DNA from 2 places in the Arthrobacter sp. TB 23 genome. Region 1 is predicted to be linked to the other one. Evidence: predicted binding sites of a transcription regulator. Region 1 holds the regulator's gene; the other holds the start of a gene.
The links. Region 1 encodes HrcA, which represses chaperone genes, less so after heat shock. Its sites were predicted from a motif close to TTNGCACTCGNNNNNNNCGAGTGCNAA; they were not measured.
Positions count from the first base shown of each region.

Region 1 (7,272 bases):
CGCACCAATCCGGCCGAGTGGTACAGCGAAAGGACAGGACGCGAATGGAGTGGTCCTTTCAACGCGATGCTGCCCGGCGCCGGCCTGGACGCGCTCTCTCGGTCACCGCGCTAATCGTCCTCGCTGGTCTGGGCCTGGGTGGCTGCACACCGGTCCCCGGCGATGATGCGACGGCCTCGCTTTCTGGACAACCAAACACGTCAGCTGGCCCAGCGTCGGCAGAGCACTCCGCAGTGACGGAATCCGCTACCCTGCGCAACCTGCTCCCCGTCTACTGGATGGGAGACAACGACGGAAGCATCCAGCTCTACCGGGAGTTCCTGGACGGCGGGAACGGTGGTGACCCAATCGCGGCGGCGGTCCAGGCGATGACCGCCAACTCACCAATCGATCCCGACTACTTTGGGTCGTGGTCCCCCGCCGAGTCTGTCAGCGCATCAATCTCCCCCGACAACGTTATTACGGTCGATATCTCGGCCGAGGCCTTCGATGCGCAGCTCGACCAGGGTGCCGCCTATCGTGCCATCCAGCAGCTCGTATACACAGCCACAGCGGCGGCGGCCAACGCGGGCCTGGTCTCGGGCGGTGACCCCAGCCGCGTCGTCGTCCTGGTGGACGGAGCGGCGGGGTTCAATGCTTTCGGCCACATCGAACTCGGTGGCCCGTTGCAGCGGGACTCGGCGTTGATGGCTCCGATCTGGATCATCGAACCCCAGCATGGGGCGGTCCGCGACCAGCCGACGATCACCGTGTCAGGCAGCGGAATGACGGAGAACGCGGTCCTGCACTGGCGGATCGACGAGGTGGTCGGCGATGAGCTGGAATCGTACCGCACTGGAACGGTGGGACTGGACGCCAGCGCCAGTTCCCCCGGACTCTTCGAGTTCACGATCGCCCTGGTGCCCGGTGAATACGAGATCAGCGTCTTCGACCGTCCGCAGGGCGTCCAGGAGAACCGTGAACTCGATACCGACACCAAGCGCGTCACGGTGCAGTAGGCAGCTGAGCCTCCTGCTTTCCTTCCCGGGGCTTGCTATTCCCGGGTGAGCACGGGACCTTATTCCCGGGTGAGCACGGAACTGAACCGGCTACCAGCGGCCCAGCAGTTGGCTCAGGACCGCAAGGGCGGCGGGTCCGGCGGTGGAGGAGCGCAGCACCTGGCCGCCGAGCCTGGCCGGATGCGCACCGTTCGACACGAACAGCTCCAGCTCCTGCCCGCTGATGCCCCCCTCGGGGCCGACCACCACTGCAATGCTGGTGGGCGGGGTGTCGGCCTGTGGCCCAACCAGTGCCCCAACCCCAGTTTCAGCGTCCTCGTGGAGGATCAGAGCGAGGTCCACGCCGGCAAGCCAGGCTGCCAGAGACCCGCTGTCGTGCAATGGCAGCACCTCGGGGAGGGTGGCACGCCGTGACTGTTTGGCGGCTCCCCACACCGTGGATTCCCATTTTCGCTGCCCTTTGAGCGCCTTGTCGGCGCGCCAACGGACAATACTTCGATCCGCCTGCCAGGGAATAACCGCATCGACGCCGAGTTCAGTGGCGGCCTCGACCGCCAGTTCATCCCGGTCCCCCTTGGCCAGTGCCTGCACCAGGATGAGACGGCAGGCGGGGGCCGGCTCGTCAATCACTGTTCGCACCTCGAGGGTGACTTCCTGCCCGGCGCTGGCCGTGACCACGCCGACGATTCTACGCCCGCGGCCGTCGGCGACGTCAATCGTCTCGCCGGCTGCCAGCCGTTTGACGGTCGCCGCGTGCCGGGCCTCGGCCCCGGTGAGGGTGAAACTGGCTCCGGGGAGGACAGCAGCCAGCGCCTCAGGGTCTCCGAAGTAGAGTGCGTTGCTCACCCCTAGAGATTACCCAACCGCTCCCGCAACTTCGCGAACACCCCTGAACCGCTGCTGGCCAGCTGACCCTCAACAAATTCCTCGCCGCGGAGTTCGGCAAGTTTGCGCAGCAGCTCTTCCTGCGCCTGGTCAACGTTGCGCGGAGTCTCGACGTTCAGGTGCACCTTGAGGTCACCACGCCCGTACCCGCGGAGGTGGGTTACGCCAAGTCCGCGAAGAGTCACGATCTCGCCCGACTGCGTGCCTGCTTTGATCCCCAGTTCCTGGTCGCCGTCGAAGGAGGCGAGGTTCACGGTGGTGCCCAGGGCGGCGGCGGTCATCGGCACGCTGAGGGTGACGTGGAGGTCGTCACCCTCACGGAGGAAGGAGGGATCCGGGTTAACCCGGATCTCCACATAGAGGTCGCCCTGCGGTCCGCCGGCCATACCGGCCTCGCCCTGGCCCCCCAGTTGAATGCGGGTGCCGGTCGACACGCCTGCGGGCACCTTGATGGTGAGGCTCCGACGGCTACGCACCCGACCGTCGCCGTTGCATTCGTTACAGGGGTTCGGGATGACTGTGCCGTACCCCTGGCAGGTGCCACACGTGGCACTGGTCATGACCTGGCCCAGAATGGACCGCACCGCACGCTGCACCTGACCCGACCCGCCGCAAATGTCGCAGGTTCGGGGGGAAGTGCCGGGCTGGCAGCAGGACCCGTCGCAGGTGGGACACACTGCTGCGGTATCGACGTCGATCTTTTTGTTGATCCCGAAGACTGCGTCGACCAGGTCGATCCGCACGGCGATCAGGGCGTCCTGGCCGCGACGGGTGCGCGACGGCGGGCCGCTGGCACCACCGCCACCGAAGAATGTTTCGAAGATGTCCTGGAAGGCGAAGCCCGGCCCTGCGTGTCCGCCGCCGAATCCGTTGTCGGTCCCGTTCTCGTTGCCGGTCGTGTCATACACGCGCCGTTTCTGCGGGTCCGAGAGCACCTCGTAGGCACGGGTGACCAATTTGAACTCTTCAGAGGCATCCGGCCCGGAGTTGACGTCCGGGTGCAGCTTTCGCGCGAGCTTGCGGTAGGCCTTCTTGATTTCCTCGCCGCTCGCATCGCGGTTCACACCGAGGACTTCATAGTGATTACTCACTCCTGCACTTCACTTCCTATGTCACTGACCGGTGCAGGGCTTGGTGCCCTGCCGGTATGGGGTCGACTGTTTCTACAACAAGTTCGCTGATGCGGTTACGTCAGGGTTAGTCCGTCAGGATCCGCGATAGGTACCGGGCTACCGCCCGCACCGCCGACATCGACGTCGGGTAGTCCATTCGGGTTGGCCCAAGGACTCCTACCTTGGCCAACGAGTCGGGACCGTATCCGGTGGCAATCACCGAGGCTTCAGCGAGGCCGCCGTGCGGGTTCTCCCGGCCGATCCGCACCGAGACGCCAAACGCATCCTGCTTCATTTCGGAAAGCAGGCGAAGCATTACTACCTGCTCCTCCAGGGCCTCGAGCACCGGCCCGATGCTCAGAGGAAAGTCTACGGTGGATCGGGCCAGGTTGGCTGTACCAGCCATCACAATCCGGTCATCCCGGTTGATGCCAGCCAACTGTTCGAGCGCCCGCGCCAGCACGGTGCCCGCCCTGCGCTGCTGGAACGACAGGGCTCCCACGGCGAGTGCGAGTTCCTGCGGAAGGGACGCCAGCTTGGTGCCGGCGACGGAACCGAGGAAGTGCTGCCGAAGCTCGGCGAGGGATGATTCGGGCACCGGTTCGGGCAGCGGGACAACCCGCTGCTGGACTGTTCCGTTGGTCGCTATGAGCACCACCAGAACCTGGTTGGGCGCCAGTAGGACGAACTCCAGGTGCCGGACGGCTGCGCTACCCAGATGTGGGTATTGGACCACCGCCACCTGATTGGTCAGGTGGGAGAGCAGCCGCACTGTCCGGTCCATGACGTCGTCGAGATCCTCTGCCTCCTCCAGGAGCGCCTGGATGGCGCGCTTTTCGGCAGCAGACAGAGGCTTGACCTCGGAAATCTGGTCGACGAACAGTCGGTAGCCCTTGTCGGTGGGGATGCGACCCGAGCTGGTGTGGGGCGCGGTGATCAGCCCCTCTTCTTCCAGGACAGCCATATCATTACGGATGGTGGCCGATGATACCCCCAGCTGATGCCGCTCCACGAGTGCTTTGGAGCCCACAGGCTCGCGGGAATGCACATAGTCCTCGACGATGGCACGCAACACTTCGAGTCTGCGTGGTTCGCTCACTTTTCACCTCCGCACACGTTTACTGTCTCTTCCGGCAGATCTGGCACTCGACACGCCCAAGTGCCAAGTCTAGTACGTTCGAAGGGATTGTTAGCATTGAAAATCCCTGGCCGGACCGTCCAGCGGCGAGTCGGGAAGTGAGCAACAATTTTGTCCAGTTATGAATGGGGCGCCCAGGACATCTCAGCCCCCCGCCAGGTTTCCCTGCCAAAGGTTCCGGTCAGCCGGGGCCTGGTTCTGGAGGATGTGCGGAGCGGGTACGTTGGCGCGGTGGTCCGGGTGGAGAAATCTGGTGGCATGCACGTCATGGTGCTCGAGGACCGGCGCGGCAGACTCAAGACTTTCCCGCTCGGGTTCGGGTTCCACGTCGACGGCGGGCCCGTTGAGGTGGTGGCACCCGCGCTGGCACCACCAGCGCCAGCCCGCAAGGTGACGGCGTCGGGATCGGTCAAAGTGGAGGGCGCCCGCGCGAGGACCGCCCGGGCCAGCAGGATCTGGGTGGAGGGACAGCACGATGCTGAGCTGATCGAAAAAGTGTGGGGCGACGATCTGCGTCTTGAGGGGATCGTCGTCGAGCCGCTGCACGGCGTTGACGACCTTGCCGGGATGATCCGCACCTTTAGTCCTGGACCGAACCGCCGGCTCGGTATCCTCGTCGACCATCTGGTAGCGGGGTCGAAGGAACAGCGCATCGCCCAGGAAGCCATGAAGGTTCCGGGAGCCGCCGCCAACGTCCTGGTGGTGGGACACCCGTATGTCGATGTGTGGCAGGCAATCAAGCCGGCGGCCGTCGGGCTCACCGCGTGGCCGGTGGTACCACGGGGCCAGGACTGGAAGACCGGAATACTCGCCGGTCTCGGCTGGCCGAACGCCGACAAGGCAGCGGTGGCACATGGCTGGAAGCGGTTGCTGGGGTGCGTCAATAGTTACTCCGACCTTGAGCCGTCGCTGCTCGGGCGGGTCGAAGAAGTGATCGATTTTTTGACCCCTCCCGGAGATTTCGACGCGACAATTTAAGCCCCAGTGCACGTTTGCTGGCGACGAAGTATCCTAGATAGGAAGGCTCCTGATCAAGGCTGCCCCGAAGCAATAGAGGATGTTCAGTTGTCTAACCCCGCCGACCAGCACGGAAACCACGGATCCGAGGACGGCCACGGCCAGCCCCGATCCGCTTTTGAGGGTGCCCCGGCGAATGCCTTGCCTCTGACCGCGACGGAAGACCGGCAGTGGGCAACCCTGTCGCACTTCGGGGGAATCCTCGGTTTCATTCCGTCGCTGCTCATCCTGCTGATTTTCAAGAACCGGGGACCTTTCACCGCCCAGGAAGCGCGGGAGGCGTTCAACTTCACCTTCCCGCCGACGGTGTTGGCGTTCGTGGCCTGGCTGCTCTCCCTCTTGCCAGCGGTCGGCGGCATGTTCGCCGTCGTCAACGCCCTGATCTGGGTGGCAATCGCCGTATCCTCGGTCATTGCCGGGATCCAGGTCAACCGTGGCCGCCCCTACCGGTACGCGTTCAACCTGCGGCTCTTCCGTTAGGAACCTAGTCGGGTAGTAGCCTGCGGACGACCGCGTCGGCGAGCAACCGGCCCTTGCCAGTGAGCGTGATCGTTCCGGCGAAGGCCTCCGCTGCAACGATCAGTTCATCAGCAATCAATCCGGCGACGGCGAGCCGCCCCCCTGGGTGCAGCACCCGGGTTGGTAGACCCTCGCGCAGCCTGGCGCGAAGCATCACGTCCTCGGTGTAGCGGGTCTCCGCGTCCAGGATTTCGCGGCCAGCGGCCGGTGACACTCCGGTTGAGAGGCGCTGGGCGTAGGCGGTCGGGTGCTTCACATTCCACCAGCGCACACCGCCCAGATGCGAGTGCGCGCCGGGACCAGCTCCCCACCAGTCGTCGCCACGCCAGTAGGCAAGATTATGCCTGCACTCGTCCGCAGGTGTGCGGGCCCAGTTGCTTACCTCGTACCATCCGAGTCCGGCGGCTGCCATCGCGCGTTCGGCCAGGGCGTACTTCTCGGCGTGATCGTCGTCGTCGATGTCGGGCACCTCGCCACGGCGGATCCGGGCCGCAAGTTTGGTGCCGTCCTCGATGATCAGTGCGTAGGCAGAGACGTGGTCCGGACCGTAGGACAGCGCCGCGTCAAGGGTCTGCTGCCAGTCGGCTGCGGACTCCCCCGGGGTGCCGTAGATCAGGTCAAGGCTGACGCGCAGCCCGGCTTCCCGCGCCCATTGCACGGCCAGTGGCACCCGTTCGGGCGCATGGGTGCGGTCCAGTACCTTCAGCACGTGCGGAACAGCCGACTGCATCCCGAACGACACCCTGGTGAAACCCGCCTGCGCCAGCACCGCAAGTGACTCGGGCGTGACCGAATCGGGGTTGGCCTCCGTGGTGACTTCAGCGCCTGGCGCGAGCCCCCAGTGCCCGACGGCGGTGCGCAGCACCGTCGCCAGATCGGCTGCGGGGAGGAGGGTGGGAGTGCCGCCGCCGAAGAACACTGTCGATAGCTGGCGTGGCGCGGTGCCGGAAGCGGTCAGGACACCGGCTGCGAGGTCCAGTTCAGCGCTGACCGTTGCGGCATAGCGGTCTTGCGATGCGCCCCCACCCAGTTCAGTGGCCGTGTAGGTGTTGAAGTCGCAGTAGCCGCAGCGCACGGCGCAGAACGGGATGTGGACGTAGAGCCCCAGCTTCCGGTCGGCGCTGCCGATGGCGGCCTGCTCCGGCAGCAGGCCGCTTTCCGGCGCTGGCAAGCCAAGAGGGAGGGCACCTGGCATTGCTACTTCTTGACCTTGTCCTTGGACTCGTCGGTGGTGAGTGCTGCGATGAAGGCTTCCTGCGGGACTTCGACGCGTCCCACCATCTTCATCCGCTTCTTGCCTTCCTTCTGTTTCTCCAGAAGTTTGCGTTTACGGGTGATGTCACCGCCGTAGCACTTCGCGAGGACGTCCTTGCGGATGGCCCTGATGCTTTCCCTGGCAATAATCCGTGACCCGATGGCCGCCTGGATGGGAACCTCGAACTGCTGCCGTGGGATGAGTTCACGCAGCTTGCCGGTCATCATGACGCCATAGGCGTAGGCCTTGTCGCGGTGGGTGATGGCCGAGAACGCATCGACCTGTTCGCCCTGCAGCATGATGTCAACCTTGACCAGGTCGGCGACCTGGTCGCCGTCGCTCTTCCAG
Region 1 covers NZ_ALPM01000063.1:101,386-108,657, forward strand. The annotation lists gene B384_RS0108925 (GerMN domain-containing protein) at 45-998, shown strand; gene B384_RS0108930 (16S rRNA (uracil(1498)-N(3))-methyltransferase) at 1,089-1,844, opposite strand; gene dnaJ (molecular chaperone DnaJ) at 1,847-2,974, opposite strand; gene hrcA (heat-inducible transcriptional repressor HrcA) at 3,081-4,094, opposite strand; gene B384_RS0108945 (DUF3097 family protein) at 4,245-5,111, shown strand; gene B384_RS0108950 (DUF4870 domain-containing protein) at 5,199-5,630, shown strand; gene hemW (radical SAM family heme chaperone HemW) at 5,635-6,864, opposite strand; partial or broken gene lepA (translation elongation factor 4) at 6,867-7,272, opposite strand, start outside.

Region 2 (7,650 bases), on a different contig from region 1:
ATATAGAGGCTGTCGCCCATCCGCAGCGCCGATGCATTGACGAGCCCGACGACGTCGCCCGGCCAGGCCTCGTCAATCACCTCTCGTTCACGGCCGAAGAGCTGCTGGGCGTACTTGGTGGCGAAGGTCTTGCCGGAGTTGGCGTGGGTGACCACCATGCCGCGTTCAAACACGCCGGAGCAGACCCTGATGAATGCGACGTGGTCGCGGTGCGCGCGGTTCATGCCGGCCTGGACCTTGAAGACAAATCCCGAGAAAGGAGCATCGACCGGACGGGGGTTGCCGTCGACGTCCTTGCGGGGACCGGCGGCTGGTGCCAGGTCGACCAGGGCGTCCAGGATGTGCTGGACGCCAAAGTTCAGAACTGCTGACGAGAACAACACCGGGGTGCCCGTACCGGCGTGGAAGCTTTCCAGATCGAACGGCTGGTTCGACTCGATGACCAGCGACGCTTCGTCGAGGGCGTCCGTCCAGGCGTCGCCCTCCTGTGCCAAGGCTTCGGCTGGGCTCAGGTGCTCTTCGACGGCAAGGGAAGCACCGGCGTTCTTGCGGGTGAAACGAACAAACTCGTCACGCTTGAGGTCCCACACGCCGCGGAAGTCGCCGGCGAAACCCACGGCCCAGGTCAGCGGCATCGGAATCAGCCCGGTGCGCTCGGTGATTTCGTCCATGAGTGCCAAAGCATCCAGCCCGGGTCGGTCCCATTTGTTGATCACCGTGATGATGGGAATGTTGCGTTGCCGACAGACCTCGAACAGCTTCATGGTCTGGGTCTCAAGGCCCTTTGCCGCGTCGATCAGCATGACCGCGCAGTCCACTGCGGCCAGCACCCGGTACGTGTCCTCAGAGAAGTCCGAGTGGCCGGGGGTGTCCAGCAGGTTGATGACCGTGTCCCGGTAGGAGAACTGCAGCGCCGTGGAGCTGATGGAAATGCCGCGGTCCTTCTCCATCTGCATCCAGTCGGATACAGTCTCCCGGCGGTTCTCCTTGCCGTTGGTGGCACCGGCCGTGCCGATCACGCGGGCGTGAAGGGCCAAGGCTTCGGTCAGGGTCGATTTGCCGGCATCGGGGTGAGAAATGACGGCGAATGTACGACGGCGGGACGCCTCCTGGGCGATGCCAGTGTGGCGCTGGGTGGAGGCCTGTACCTGCTGGGTCACGAAACTGCTTTCGAAAGTGGTGGGAATGCCATTGCTGGCCAGTTCCCCAGTCTACTGGGCGGAGTCTAACGGCGTCGAAGCGCGGTCGGAGCACGGATGCAGCACAGTTGCTCAGTGGCAGCCCGGACTCGCTGTGGTCGGGGGCTTGCTGCTGCGGCGGGGGCTCAACCAGTGGGTCCACGTGGCGGCCTTCGCTGCAGTAGTCGCTGGCCTGGCCGCTGCACCCCTGGAAACGAATCCCTGGGATAAACCGGTCGGAAACCGGGCTGCGCTGGCAGCGCAATCTGGCACTCGCCTTGACCGAGTGCTAACCAATGCATAAAGTCAGACTTGGCACTCTCACCATGAGGGTGCTAACTCCTTCAGGGAAGCGTGAGCCGGCACCGCGACGACGGTCAGCGCCATCCGAAGGCCTTAATTCCATTTGTCACCCAAGCGAAGGAGAGGTCCGCGTGCCGGTCTCTATTAAGCCTCTTGAGGATCGTATTGTTGTCCGCCCACTGGAAGCCGAGCAGACCACTGCCTCGGGTCTGGTAATCCCGGATACTGCCAAGGAAAAGCCCCAGGAGGGCGAAGTTGTTGCAGTAGGCCCAGGCCGCGTTGACGATAACGGAAACCGCGTGCCTGTAGATGTAGCCGAAGGCGACATTGTCATCTACTCGAAGTACGGCGGAACCGAAGTCAAGCACGCCGGCGCAGAGTACCTCGTACTCTCAGCCCGCGACGTTCTGGCGATCGTCGTTAAGTAGTTTTCACTCGAGAGAACCCCGGCCACACAGGCCGGGGTTCTCTCGTCGGTGCGTGAATACGTACCAAGAACCACCAGGTTTTTCACAAGCAGTATTTGCACAATGGAAGAGGAACACATCATGGCAAAGCAGTTGAAGTTTGACGACGCTGCACGCCGCGCACTGGAAGCGGGAGTCAACAAGTTGGCTGACACCGTCAAGGTGACGCTCGGCCCCCGCGGCCGCAACGTCGTGCTGGACAAGAAGTGGGGCGCCCCCACCATCACCAACGACGGCGTGACCATCGCCCGCGAAATCGAACTGGACGATCCGTTCGAGAACCTTGGTGCTCAGTTCGCCAAGGAAGTGGCCACCAAGACCAACGACATCGCCGGTGACGGCACCACCACCGCGACGGTGCTGGCACAGGCACTGGTCACCGAAGGCCTGCGGAATGTCGCAGCCGGCGCTGCCCCATCGCAGCTGAAGCGTGGCATTGAGGTCTCCATCGAGGCCGTTGCTGCCCGCCTGCTCGAGAATGCCCGCGAAGTTGTCGGTCAGCAGACCGCCAGCGTCGCCTCCATCTCCGCCCAGAGCTCAGAGGTCGGCGAGCTCATCGCTGAAGCCTTCGAGAAGGTCGGCAAGGATGGCGTTATCACCATCGAGGAGTCCTCCAGCACCCAGACCGAACTCGTGCTCACCGAGGGCATGCAGTTCGACAAGGGCTTCCTCAGCCCCTACTTCATCACCGACGCCGAACGCCAGGAAGCAGTGCTCGAAGACGCACTGATCCTGATCAACTCCGGCAAAATCTCCTCGCTGCAGGAATTCCTGCCGCTGCTGGAGAAGGCGCTGCAGGCCGGCAAGCCCCTCTTCATCATTGCTGAGGATATTGACGGCGAAGCGTTGTCCACCCTGGTAGTCAACAAGATCCGCGGCACCCTGAACGTGGTTGCCGTCAAGGCGCCAGGCTTCGGCGACCGTCGCAAGGCAATGCTGCAGGACATCGCCACGCTGACCGGTGCCCAGGTTGTTTCACCGGACCTCGGCCTCAAGCTGGACCAGGTAGGCCTTGAGGTGCTGGGTTCCGCTCGCCGGATCACCGTTACCAAGGACACCACCACGATCGTTGACGGCATCGGCAGCGAGTCCGATGTTGCGGACCGCGTAGCCCAGATCCGTGCCGAGGTTGAGCGCACCGATTCTGATTGGGACCGCGAGAAGCTTCAGGAACGCCTGGCCAAGCTGGCCGGCGGCATCGGAGTCATCAAGGTTGGCGCAGCCACCGAGGTTGAGCTCAAGGAAAAGAAGCACCGCATTGAGGACGCCGTGTCAGCGACACGTGCAGCTCTCGATGAGGGCATTGTTGCCGGCGGCGGCGCCGCACTGATCCACGCCTCGAAGGCGCTGGACACTGACGCCTCGGTACTCGCCCTCGAAGGCGACGCCGCAACCGCAATCAACCTGGTGCGACGCGCCTTGGCCCAGCCACTGCGCTGGATCGCTGAGAACGCTGGCCACGAAGGCTACGTTGTGGTGCACCGCGTCGAGGAACTCGAGCCCGGACACGGCTTCAACGCTGTCACCGGTGACTACGAGAACCTCATCGACGCCGGCATCATCGACCCCGTCAAGGTGACCCGTTCAGCACTCCGGAACGCGGCCTCGATCGCGGCCCTGATTCTCACCACCGAAACACTTGTGGTCGAGAAGCCAGAGAGCGACGACGAAGAAGGTCACAGCCACTAGTCCCCTCAAGGGCTAGACAGACCTGACAGCACCCCCGGTCCTCGGACCGGGGGTGCTGCCATCTGGTGGGCAGTTCTCCCTATCCACTCCAGCTCCTACTACCGAGTGATAACCCACCAGATTGATGCTCTGCTCCATTCCTGATCGATCCGGGCTGTGTCGAATCGCACGCTCCCGGAATAGGGTGCACCCGGCAATCGTTTTAGGATGAGAGTCTGGCAATTCGAATATCCCTCGGCCAGCTTCTACCCACAGACCATCTGAGAAAGAGGCGACGCAGTGACCCAGCCGTCCCAGCGCAACGAAACCCATGACCCATTCGGATTCGTTGGCCTGACGTACGACGACGTCCTGCTCCTGCCCGGCCTCACCGATGTGATCCCGTCCGAGGCTGACACCAGTTCGCGCGTTTCCAAGCGCATCACCGTTCAAACCCCGCTGTTGTCCTCGGCAATGGACACCGTCACCGAGGCACGCATGGCCGTGGCAATGGCCCGCCAGGGCGGCCTCGGCGTGATCCACCGGAACCTGTCGATCCAGGACCAGGCGGAGCAGGTGGACCGGGTCAAGCGCAGCGAGTCCGGCATGATCGCTCATCCGGTCACCATCGGACCCGATGCCACCCTTGCTGAGCTGGACGAACTATGCGGCCACTATCGGGTGTCGGGTCTTCCCGTCGTCGACGACGCCGGGCATCTGCTCGGCATCGTCACCAATCGTGATACCCGATTCGTCTCCGAACATGAGTGGCCACACCGCCTGGTGCGCGCGGTCATGACTCCCATGCCGCTGGTGACCGGGCAGGTCGGAATCAGTGGTGAGGACGCGATCGGGCTGCTGGCCAAGAACAAAATTGAAAAGCTTCCGCTCGTCGACGGAGAAGGCATCCTTCGAGGACTGATAACTGTTAAGGACTTTACAAAAGCCGAGCAGTATCCGCTCTCCACGAAGGACGACGAAGGCCGGCTGCGCGTCGGCGCCGCTATCGGCTTCTTCGGTGATGGCTGGGATCGCGCCATGGCCCTCGTGGACGCCGGAGTTGACGCCCTGTTCGTTGACACCGCCAACGGGCACAGTGCCGGTGTCCTCGAGATGATTGCCCGGCTCAAAGCCGAACGATCAGTGGCTCACGTCGACATCATCGGTGGCCAGGCAGCAACACGGGACGGCGCCCAGGCGCTGATCGACGCCGGCGCCGACGGTATCAAGGTCGGGGTAGGCCCCGGATCCATCTGCACCACTCGAGTGGTGGCGGGCGTTGGCGTACCCCAGGTGACCGCCATCTATGAATCAGCCAAGGCTGCCATCCCGGCAGGGGTGCCCGTGATCGCCGACGGCGGACTCCAGTACTCGGGCGACATCGGCAAGGCGCTGGTCGCCGGCGCCGACACCGTCATGCTCGGCTCGCTGCTGGCCGGCTCGGCCGAAGCCCCTGGCGAACTGATCTTCGTGAACGGCAAGCAGTACAAGACCTACCGTGGCATGGGTTCCCTCGGCGCCATGCAGACCCGCGGAAAGAATACGTCCTACTCGAAGGACCGCTACTTCCAGGCCGACGTCACAGGGGACGACAAGCTGATCCCCGAAGGCGTCGAAGGCCGCGTTGCCTACCGCGGACCGCTCGAGTCCGTCGCCTACCAACTGGTCGGGGGACTGCGTCAGACCATGTTCTACACGGGTGCCCGCACCATCGGAGAGCTGAAGGCAAAGGGCAAGTTTGTCCGTATCACTTCCGCCGGCTTGAAGGAGTCGCACCCCCACGACATCCAAATGACCGTCGAGGCTCCGAACTACGGCAGCAAGTAACGCACCGGGCGCGGGTCAGCAGCGTGCATGGGTCCCGGCAGAACGGTGAGGATCCATGACAGATGATGAGCTCCGCCCACCCCGGGTCCCTCGACCGAGGCTTTCCCTGAGACCCTACGCGCGCGCCGTCGGGCAGGTCCTGAGAGTGAGCTTCAGAGCGTCACCGGGCGCCGTCGTCATGAAGGTCGTGGGGTCGCTGATCGCTGCTGTCCTCCCGCTGGTGACCACCTATTTCGCCGCGCTGACCACGACCGCGCTTGCCGAGGCCTACGCCGGGAATCCCGACGCCGGCCAGCAGGCGGTGCTCTATGTGCTGATCACCGCCGGCCTGGGATTGTTTTGGGGCGCCTTCACCAGCGTGGACCGGTATATCCAGCAGGTCATGAGCTTCAGGGTGGGAGCGGTGGTGGGTGACCTGATGTACGAACGGTTTCTCGCGCTCGAGTTCTGGCGGTACGACGACAAGGACACCGTTGACCTGTACGACCGGGCCAAACGGTTCTCGGATTCCTATGCGCGCGTTCTCGACCGGATCGCTGCGATCTTCACCCAGCTAGCCTCGGTGGTCCTGGCCATCGGCGCGCTCCTGCTGGTCAGCTGGTGGGTCGCACTGATCGTACTGATCGCGATCATCCCGAGCGTCTACCTACAGTTCAAGCTATCCCGCGAACAAATGGCCCACTGGAATACCCAGGTGGATTCACGCCGGCAGCGTCGGCTGATCGAAACGAACCTGATTCGGCCGCAACATATTGCCGAGATGAGGCTCTACGGCATCGTGGGCTACCTGATGGACCTGCGGTCCCGCCTCCGCGATGCCGACGAACTCCGCCGACTGGAGTTCCAGAAGCGGTACATTCCCAAACAACTGGCTGCCGATGCACTTCAATACGGCGCCGAAGTGGTGGCCCTGATCTGGGTGGTAGGTCAAATCATTGCCCGGGCACAGCCGGTGGGACAGTTCCTCTACATCCAGCAGATTGTCAGCCGCGCCCTTACGACCGCCAATTCGCTGGTCACCTCACTCAGTTCAATCGATGAGGACCTCGCGAACCTCAAGGACTACGAGGAATTCATGAAATACCCCACGGCCGTCGGCGGTGGAGAGGTGCTGGCCAAAGCCCCGGCTGAGGTGACGTTGGAGAATATTTCCTACACCTACACCGGTGGGTCAGTTCGGGTGCTGAAGGGCATTTCCCTGAGCATCCGGAAGGGACAGCACATAGCCATTGTCGGGGAAAACGGTGCGGGAAAGTCGACCCTGATCCGCGTTCTGGCCGGGCTGTACCAGCCGGAGTCGGGCAAGGTGCTGCTGGATGGGCAGGACCTGAGGGGTCTGGACATCAGCTCATGGCATCGGCATCTCGCGGTGATGTCGCAGGATTTCCTCAAGTACGAATTCGCAACGGCGGCCAACAACATTTACTTCGGGGATGTGTCATTGCCACGGGACGATACACGGATCGAGCGGGCCGCCCGCGACGCCGAGGCCAGCGACTTCATCAGTCGCCTCCCGAACGGGTTCGAAAGCCATGTCAGCAACTGGATGGAAGACCCCCGTGGACGGAAGGGGAGTGGGCTGTCCGGCGGGCAATGGCAGCGACTGGCGATGGCCCGCAACTTCTACCGCGGTGCCCCGTTTATCGTGATGGACGAGCCCACCTCGGCGATCGACGCGCTTGCCGAACACCGCATCTTCGGCCGGCTCTTTGCCGACCGGGAACACACGATCATTGCCATCAGCCACCGGCTGGCGACCATCGAGAAAGCCGACATCATTTACATGCTGGAGGATGGGCAGATCGCGGAGTCGGGAACCCACGATGAACTCGTGAATCTCCGTGGCCGGTATTTCAGGATGTTTGAGAGCCAGCTTGGGCTTGACCCGAACACCGTTACTGAAACCTGATCGGCAAGCCCTAAGCCGAGGTCTTGTCCTTCGGCTCCTGAGCCGAGGTGGCAAACGCGTCTCGTCCGTCCACGGGCAGCTGATGGTCCGCGGCTCGGTAGTCAAGTTCGGCCCTGAGCTCCTCGTAGCGGGACTCGGTTTCCGGATCCGGCTCGTGATCCGTGGTGTATTCGGTGTCCAGCTGACGGTGGATTTTGCTGTTCAGAATTTCAACCTGGCTATCCTCCAGGGGAGCCAGGTCCGCCGGGAAGGGCTGCTCCGGTGAAAGCCTACTTTTGTCGCCCATAAGCCTCTGCCT
Region 2 covers NZ_ALPM01000021.1:105,271-112,920, forward strand. The annotation lists gene B384_RS0102500 (peptide chain release factor 3) at 1-1,160, opposite strand, end outside; gene groES (co-chaperone GroES) at 1,613-1,909, shown strand; gene groL (chaperonin GroEL) at 2,030-3,637, shown strand; gene guaB (IMP dehydrogenase) at 3,917-5,443, shown strand; gene B384_RS17480 (ABC transporter ATP-binding protein) at 5,499-7,352, shown strand; gene B384_RS17485 (hypothetical protein) at 7,363-7,638, opposite strand.
Region 2: the regulator HrcA is predicted to act here: its motif matches at 1,445-1,471, upstream of groES (co-chaperone GroES).